Regions from separate parts of the Dorea sp. AM58-8 genome, predicted to be linked through region 1. Evidence: riboswitches for the same ligand, from Rfam matches in the RefSeq annotation. Region 1 holds a riboswitch; the other holds the start of a gene.
What was found. A riboswitch is a leader RNA that binds a small molecule or an ion and turns the genes downstream of it on or off. The one in region 1 is predicted to bind cyclic di-GMP.

Region 1 (4,442 bases):
TGTTGTACCGGATTTTCGACTGAATAAAGCATTTGACAGATTAGATATGCTGTCCGTGGAGCAAAAAGATAAAATTGAATTTCTTTGTAATGAATGTTGTTGGTTTGGATGTAAGGACAGAAAATATTGTTATGAAACAGTCAGCCGTAGGAATCTGGGAGAAGAACAAGGAGATTTTCATTGTACTGCACCGGATTCTGAGCATGGATATCTGTTCTCGAAAGCCATGACAAATTCGGGATTTATCGGTATCCGGGATATTCAACATATATATCTGCCAATGGGATTCTCTAATTTTAAGATTGAGGGTCGGAGTCTGGGAAGTGCACTGATTCTGGAATTTTTATTGTATTATATGACCAGGCCGGAATATCAGCTTCAGGTCAGAGAGAAGATATATCTGGATAATATGCTGGATTTGTTTTAGAAAAAATTGGAAAACAAAGAACTTGTTGAAAGAAAGCAAAGTAAAGATAATGAAAAGTATATGTGTATCAATGTATTTGACAAGATCTGTAATAACGCAGAAGAATATTTAAGGGAATATAAGGAGAACACAAATGAAAATTTTTGAATATGGAGAAAAAGAAATTTCATATCTTCGAAGTAAAGATAAAAGGCTTGCGGAAGTTATTGACCAGGTTGGATTGATACAACGAGAAGTAGATGCTGACTTGTTTTCTTCAGTTGTACATCATATTATTGGACAGCAGATTTCTACAAAGGCACAGGCAACAATCTGGAAGCGGATGCAGGAAACGCTGGGTGAGATTAATGCGGAAACGATACTTTCTGCGGACATTTCCAGGCTGCAGTCTTTTGGGATGACGTTCCGTAAAGCAGAGTATATCTCGGATTTCGCAAGAAAAGTTCACGATGGCACAGTTGATCTGGATGCAGTGTGGCAGATGTCCGATGAGGATGCCATCCGGGAATTGAGCAGTCTGAAAGGTATCGGAGTCTGGACGGCGGAGATGATCTTACTGTTTTGTATGCAGCGTCCAGATATTTTCAGCTATGATGATCTTGCAATTCAGCGTGGACTGCGTATGGTCTATCATCACAGGAAAATTGACCGGAAACTATTTGAAAGATACCGTCGCCGTTTCAGTCCATATTGCAGCGTGGCAAGCCTTTACCTTTGGGCAGTGTCGGGCGGTGCAATTCCGGGAATGAAAGATTATAAACCAAAGATGAAGAAAAAGGAAATAGAGAAATAACCGGTTTTCTGATTGACAAGACTGCATCTATTTGATAATCTTTATTAAGTAATTTCATATTCCATGAGGGAGTAGTTAGCGCGAAAGTGTGGTTTGTCAACATTCTGATTATATGACACGATATAATCTGGCAAATCTTAAATAATGAGACTCATGTATATTGATGAACAGTTTATGTATGATACATCGACTGATAATTGATATACATGAGTCTGTTTTTTTGCACAGCGGGCTTTTGCTCCTAACATCATTTTATATGGGATACGCGTTTTACATCATAACAAGATAAAGGAGAAATCAGGAAATGTTGTTATTTTTAAAGGTATTTTTTACGGAATTTATTGCAGAGATGGGAGATAAAACCCAGCTCATGCTTATTGCTCTTACGTCCAAATATAAGTTAAGAGACATTATAGCAGGAACTGCTGTGGCAATCCTTGTGTTGAATGGACTGGCTGTTCTTGCGGGCGGACTTGTCAGCAAATTTATTCCTGATTGGCTCATTAAGATGATCGCGGCATTCGCATTTCTTTATTTTGCAGCATCAACGATTGCCGGTGACGATGAAGATGAAGAGGAAGAGGAAGAGGGCGGCAAAACAAAGATTAGGTTTGCTCCGCTTGCAGTGTTCTGTACATTTTTTGTAGCAGAACTTGGAGATAAGACACAGCTTACGGCGATTACATTTGGTGCTAATGAAGGGATGAGTGCTGCAGTTATTGTGTGGATCGCCTGTTCTCTGGGACTGTTTGCGGCAGATATTCTTGGCATGTTATTCGGTTATCTGCTAAAGAGTAAGACCCCGGATGGATTGCTGAATACACTTGCAGTTGTGATATTCTCCGTATTCGGCGTGTTCACTCTTTATCAGGGACTTAAGCTTATAAGTGCAGAGGTCTGTCCGTTGCCGGTGTGGCCGGCACTGATAGCCGTAACGGTTGTATTTGTTATCGTGTGTGTCTGTCTCTTCATGAAAAGAGAGAAGAAGAACTCCTGGTATCGGAGATTGAAATGAATCATCTGAATCACAGGAATTGACAGAGTAATAGCAGAATGATACTATTAATGAAAGAAATATTTTTGAGCAAAGCAGACGAAAGCCTGTGACGCAAAGCTAGAGGGCCTGTAAAATGGCAGCCAGTTGCATGAAACGATGTACACTGTCTATTTGAGATAGTGTTTTTTATTTTAAAAATATAAGAAAGAATCATATGGATAAAAGAAAGAAAATAAAAGAAAAAAGAGTGATTGCAGGCATTTTGCTTGTGGGAATTTTAGTAGTCACCCTGTCAGGGTGTAAAAACACAGACAGCGGTAAAAAAGAAACAGAAAAGCCTGTCATTACCATCGGCAGCGATAACTATCCACCATACAATTACCTGAATGAAAATGGTGTACCGACGGGAATAGATGTAGAACTTGCTACAGAAGCTTTCAAAAGAATGGGTTATCAGGTGGATGTTGTCCAGATTGACTGGGAAGAGAAAAAAGAACTGGTAGAGAGTGGGGAGATTGACTGTATCATGGGTTGCTTTTCCATGGAGGGGCGCCTTGATGATTACCGCTGGGCAGGACCATACATTGCAAGTCGTCAGGTGGTTGCTGTAAATGCGAGCAGTGATATCTATAAACTGAGTGATCTGGAGGGAAAGAATCTGGCTGTCCAGTCTACAACCAAACCAGAAAGCATCTTTTTGAACCGGACGGATGAAAGAATTCCAAAACTGGAAAATCTGATCAGTCTTGGACACAGGGAACTGATCTATACGTTTCTGGGAAAAGGATATGTGGATGCAGTAGCCGCACATGAGGAATCTATCGTCCAGTATATGAAAGATTATGATGCAAGCTTCCGTATCCTGGAAGAACCTCTGATGATCACCGGAATAGGTGTTGCTTTTGCGAAAAATGATGACAGAGGAATATGTGAGCAGATGGAACAGACGCTGGAGGAAATGCGTCAGGATGGCACGACTCTGAAAATTGTTGGAAAATATCTGGATGATCCGGAAAAGTATCTGGAGGTGGATGATCTTGGATATTAAAAGAAAAGCAAAAGGAAAACGGATTATAATAGTTGGCATTTTGCTTGGAATCTGTGTGGCAGCAGTTTCTCTGTTTTATTTCTTCCATGCAGAGAAATCAGAAGCAGAGAAAAGAATGGTGGAGATTGTGAATTATGTGAAAGTGCAGTGCTCAACCTACACCCATTACAATGAATCTTCGGAATCTAAAAGTCTCCTCCGTGCAATCGAAAGTGCCAGACAGATGAGTACGAATATCGACATGGAAACAGAAAACGGCGGTCAGCTAAGTCAGGAGTTCCTGAAAGAAAATCTTCAGACTCTCTGGGTGGATGGTATCCTTGTACTGGATGCAGAGGGGAAAACAGTCTGTGAATACAGCGTGGATGAGTCTATGACCAATGAGATTGCGGAGTATCTGCAGAAAGACATTATCATGGATTTTGCCGGATATGAAGAAAGATCTTATTCAGAACGATTTGACAGGAAAGACGGATCACATATCGACATTGCAGCCTGTGCCAGAAAAGATGCGCCAGGTATCGTTGCAACCTACTATTACACATCACCCGAATTTGCCAGAAACTATACGCTGACGATACAAAATCTCCTAAGTGGTTATAGTACCCAGAAAGATGGAACGATTATTGTTGCAGACAAAGGAACAGTCGTTGCCAGCAACAATGAGAGCCTGCTGGGGCAGGATACTGCTGATAACGAGGTTGTCCAGGCAATGAAAAATCACACAGACAGTCAGCATATTTTCCATTTGAAGAATGAAGGAACCGGATGTTATGGAATTATGTTGAAGCAGCGGGATTACTATATCTATGCGTATCTTCCGGATACGGAAGTATTCCGCAACCTTCCATTAAGTGTAACAGGTGTCATTTTTCTGTATTTCCTGATATTTAGTGTATTCGTGTTCCGGGAATACAGAACGAATCAGGTACATCAGAAACAGGAGCTGGAAAAAGAAGAACAATACAAAGCAGATCTTTTGATGGCAGCAAAAAAGGCAGAGGCAGCCAATCGGGCGAAGACGGAATTTCTACAGAGGATGAGTCATGATATCCGGACACCGATTAATGGAATCTGCGGCATGATTGATGTGGCTGACCATCATGCAGATGATCTGGAGAAACAGACGGAATGCAGGGGAAAGATCAAAGAGGCATCGCATCTGTTGCTGGAACTG
Region 2 (4,442 bases), on a different contig from region 1:
CTTCCTGTCTCTGAGCTTTCAACGTGTTTTTTTACATAATAGCTTTCATCTGCTATCCTGTGCTTTAATGTAACTGTAAAGGTGCTGCCTTTTCCAAGTTCACTCTCTACATTTATTGTTCCTCCCAACAGATCAACATATTTCTTGACGATTGACATTCCAAGTCCGGTTCCTGCAATTTTGCTCTTTGTAGTATTCCGCTCACGTGTAAATGCCTCGAAAATATTAGTCATATACTCCGGACTCATACCAATTCCGCTATCGCTCACCCGGATCTTTTCTATCATGTATCCAGGTTCATCGCAAGGTAATTCAGCTACATCTACCATAACAGAACCACCGGATGGAGTGTATTTCATGGCATTGCTCAGGATGTTGACAAATATTTCTTTTACCTTTGTAGTATCTGTCAGTACATGCTCATGCTCTACATTCATCGCGTAATGAAGCGTAATATTCTTTTTCCTTGCTTTCACATCAAACACAGCAAGCAAGGATTTCCAGACATCTTCAATCTGGCAGTAATTCTCATCAAGTTCCATCCTTCCGCTCTCAATCTGGGCTATATCCAGTACATTATTTATGATTGACAGAAGAAGCTCTCCAGACTGTTGCAGTTTTTCCAAATGTACTAAAGTTTCAGGCATTTCTTTTCCATTTAGTTCATTCTCCATAAGCTGTGCATAGCCCAGAATTACATTCATAGGAGTACGGATGTCATGGGACATATTGTTAAGGAAACGGGTCTTTGCCAGACTCGCCTCCTCCGCTTTTTTCAGAGCGATCTCCAACTTGTCATTTAGCTTTTGTGTATCATTTGCTGCAAGCTTTGCGACAGCTTCCGCTTTTCTCGCCTTCCGTAAAAGTACAAGGATAATACCAATGATGCTGAGTACAAAGAATCCTGCCGTAACAAAAAAAGCAAGCACATTGTCTTTTACAAAGTCCAAAAATGTTACTTTATCTGCTGTGCTGTCATAAATAGCAAGTGCACTTGTAAGCATGTCAGATGGCATGGCCTTTAAGGTTTTATTCAATATCGATAAAAGAGTCCCCTCTCCACCGCTTACTGCAAAGCACGCTTCCATTGTTTTTGTAAGTGGAACACTCTTGAAATCTCGATTGTTATCATATATCATCGCCTGACTTGCTCCCATGAGGAAACAATCTGCTTTTTCATGAATGACCATATCTGCAGCATCCTCAAGCGAATCACAATCTACAAGCTTCCATTGGGGATAACTAAAAGCAATATGCTGTTTTAAGGCATATTTTTCCTTTGGCACAGCTACAGTATACACCTTATTCTCATCAAATTTTTCGTCATCAGTTACCGCCATCAGGCTGTAGGTCCAGGCTGTGTTCGTAAATGTATATCCTTTCTTTTCTGCAAGATCAGGATTTTTGCCGACATAAAAAATCATGTCAATTTCATGATCCTGCAGTGCCTGAAGCATTTCATCGTAATTATCATATTCCTGGATATTAAATTTCAGTGTCTGATTTCCCAGACAGTCTTTGGCATAGGAGAAATATTCTGATAACATACCCGTAAGTTGTCCAGTTTCTTCGTCCATGGAAAAGATTGCCGGATCATTGTTCATAAATCCTATACGGATATCACCATGTTCTTCCAGCCATGCCTTTTCTCCGCCTGTAAGGCTCTGGTTATAATCAAGCGTAAAATACTTCTTATACAGGTCTGCCTTAAAAAAAGGACTATCTTGTTCCAGCTGACGCATAGCATAATCCAGCTCCGTCTTGATGTCACTGCGCTCTTTATTTATTGCAAAATATATGCCTGACTTACCAATGGTAGTAACAGATGATATTCCCTGTTCAGACCAGATAGATTCCTCCAAAGATACAAAACAGTCGATCTCATGATTCGCTAATTTCTTTTCGACATCATCATTATTATCCACATTTACATGTTCTGTCTGTATGCCATTCTTGTCTTCCCATTCTGTCAGCATGATTTCTGGTTCTGTGCCCATGAGCACACCTACACGTTTCCCATCCATAAACTTGAAATCAGACGTTCCAATATCTATATTTGACAAATCAGCATAAAGAATATATTTTTCCTCACCCATCGGTTCATCCGAAAAAAACATCTTTTGAGCACGTTCATCAGTATAAGAGATGTCTCCCATGACATCAATCTCACCGTTTTCAAGCTTATCAAAGCAGTTGGACCAGTCACATTTCACGTACTCAAATTCCCATCCGGTATAGCCTGCCAAAGCCTGCATGAGTTCGTAACCATATCCTCGTCTTACACCGTTTTTATCGGCATAATTGAAGGTATCCTCAAATGAACCGACACGGATAATCTTCTGTTCCGTTGTCTGCGCTTCATCATTATTCTTTTCAGCAGCCAGGCAGTGTACTGACAACATCATCCATATTCCAAAAACTACCAATATACATACAAATAGTACGGCTGATTTTTTTCTGCTTTTGTCCATTTTTCTTTTCTCCACAAATTACCAGGTTACTACACGACACAAATCTAAAGAAAAAATGCACTGCCTTTTCAGACAATGCATCTTAAGCATTGCAGCTGGCTGTCATTTTACAGACCCTATAGCTTTGCGTCTCAGCCTTTCGACTGATTTGCCGATGAATCCTTTCTTTGTATCATATTATAGATATTTCATCATTGTTGGCACAAGAATGTTCATATCAACAGGTTTTGCAACATGAGCATTCATTCCAACAGAAAGAACCTTTTGTGTATCTTCTGCGAAAGCATTGGCAGTTATCGCAATAATTGGGATACTGGCTTTTTTCGTATCCTTCATCTTTCGGATGATCGATGTAGCGTCATATCCATTCATAACCGGCATCTGAATATCCATAAGAATCATCTTGTAATAATCAGCATCAGCCTTTTCAATCATATCAATGCATGCAACACCATCATCTGCAGTCTCAACTACACATCCTTCTTCCGTCAATAGTTCTCTTGCAATTTCTGAATTGATCTCATTATCTTCGACTAATAAGATTCGAACACCGTTCAAGCAGCTTTTCTCGCACAGATTACTATTTTTCTTCACCAGAGAATCGGCTCCTGACGCTTTTCTGCAAGGAATAGTTACTGTAAATGTGGAACCTTTCCCCTGCTTACTTTTCACTTCTATTGTGCCATCCATGAGTTCTACAAGCTTTTTCGTAATGCCCATTCCGATGCCGCTGCCCTCAATATGACTGTATGTAGAGTTACGTTCTCTTTCAAAGTCTTCAAAAATGTGCTTTTGGAATTCTTCAGACATACCAATTCCATTATCGGTAATGGTGATGATCATATTACACCAATCTTCTTTTTCACAGGATTCCTGTACAACGTTACAGGTAATCTTGCCTCCTGTATTTGTATACTTTACAGCATTACTTATAATGTTGAAACAGATCTCTGACAGGTGCGGTGCATCCATATATACATACGGATACATGATTTGTTCTGTCAAAGCGAGCGTCTGATTTTTACTTTCCGCCTGTTGTTGGAACATAATGACACAATTTTCAACGCACTCATGGACATTTGAAACCGTGTATTCCATTTCAACCTTATTATTTTCAATTCTTGCAAGATCCAAAACATTACCAAGCATCGACAAAAGTTCTTTTCCGCATATTTGAATTTCTTCAAGATATCTGCCAAGTTTATCTGTTTCCTGCAAATGTCTGGACGCCAGTTCTGCATAGCCAATGATTGCATTCATAGGAGTTCTGATATCATGAGACATATTATACAGAAATGACGATTTTGCTTTATTTGCACATTCTGCTTTTAATTTTGCTTCCCGCAATTCTTCCTCCTGTTTTAATTCCCGCAGTTTTTCATCTGTCACATCTCGATTTGCAAACAGCACGGATGTAACATTTCCATTGTTATCATAACTCTGCGGAACAACCATAGAAAGAAACCATGAGCCATCCTTCTTTTTGAATTCAGAAGACATAGATTCTTTATTATGAAGACGCGCCGCCATGGTTTCTATATCAAAAAAATCTATATACTTCTGTACAAACGGTTCTGCTATAATATCTTCGATAATCTTGAACTGAGGATCCCAATCTGCGCTATTATCTTTAATATCCAAATCTCTCTTCCTGGATCTTTTGACAAGTTCGATCTTCTTTGTTTTTAAATTCAGCCTCGAGATATGATAATAGGCAGTGCCTAATGCTTGAAGTGCCTGCCGGGTTTTCTTCACCTGTTTCCCCAATGTGACAGGGAACTCTTCACCGTCCATCTGTTCCAGATCTGGTGTTGACTGATGCAGATGCTGAACTAACCATTTCCCATTCGTCCACTTATAGATAATCGTAAATCTTGTTGCCATTTTAAAACAGCTTGAACCATCTTTAAACAGACCAGTAAAATCTACTGTTCCATGTGCAAGAACATGGTCATCATCAAGCCGTTCTTC

Region 2: linked by a shared signal. The riboswitch ahead of DXA18_RS14335 (transporter substrate-binding domain-containing protein) and the one ahead of DXA18_RS07585 (substrate-binding periplasmic protein) in region 1 are both predicted to bind cyclic di-GMP.

The regions. Positions count from the first base shown of each region.
Region 1 covers NZ_QSDM01000008.1:30,049-34,490, forward strand. The annotation lists gene DXA18_RS07565 (hypothetical protein) at 1-427, shown strand, start outside; gene DXA18_RS07575 (DNA-3-methyladenine glycosylase family protein) at 561-1,220, shown strand; gene DXA18_RS07580 (TMEM165/GDT1 family protein) at 1,525-2,235, shown strand; cyclic di-GMP riboswitch class I at 2,294-2,369, shown strand; gene DXA18_RS07585 (substrate-binding periplasmic protein) at 2,450-3,265, shown strand; gene DXA18_RS07590 (ATP-binding response regulator) at 3,249-4,442, shown strand, end outside.
Region 2 covers NZ_QSDM01000030.1:8,816-13,257, forward strand. The annotation lists gene DXA18_RS14335 (transporter substrate-binding domain-containing protein) at 1-2,471, opposite strand, end outside; cyclic di-GMP riboswitch class I at 2,559-2,634, opposite strand; gene DXA18_RS14340 (ATP-binding protein) at 2,649-4,442, opposite strand, start outside.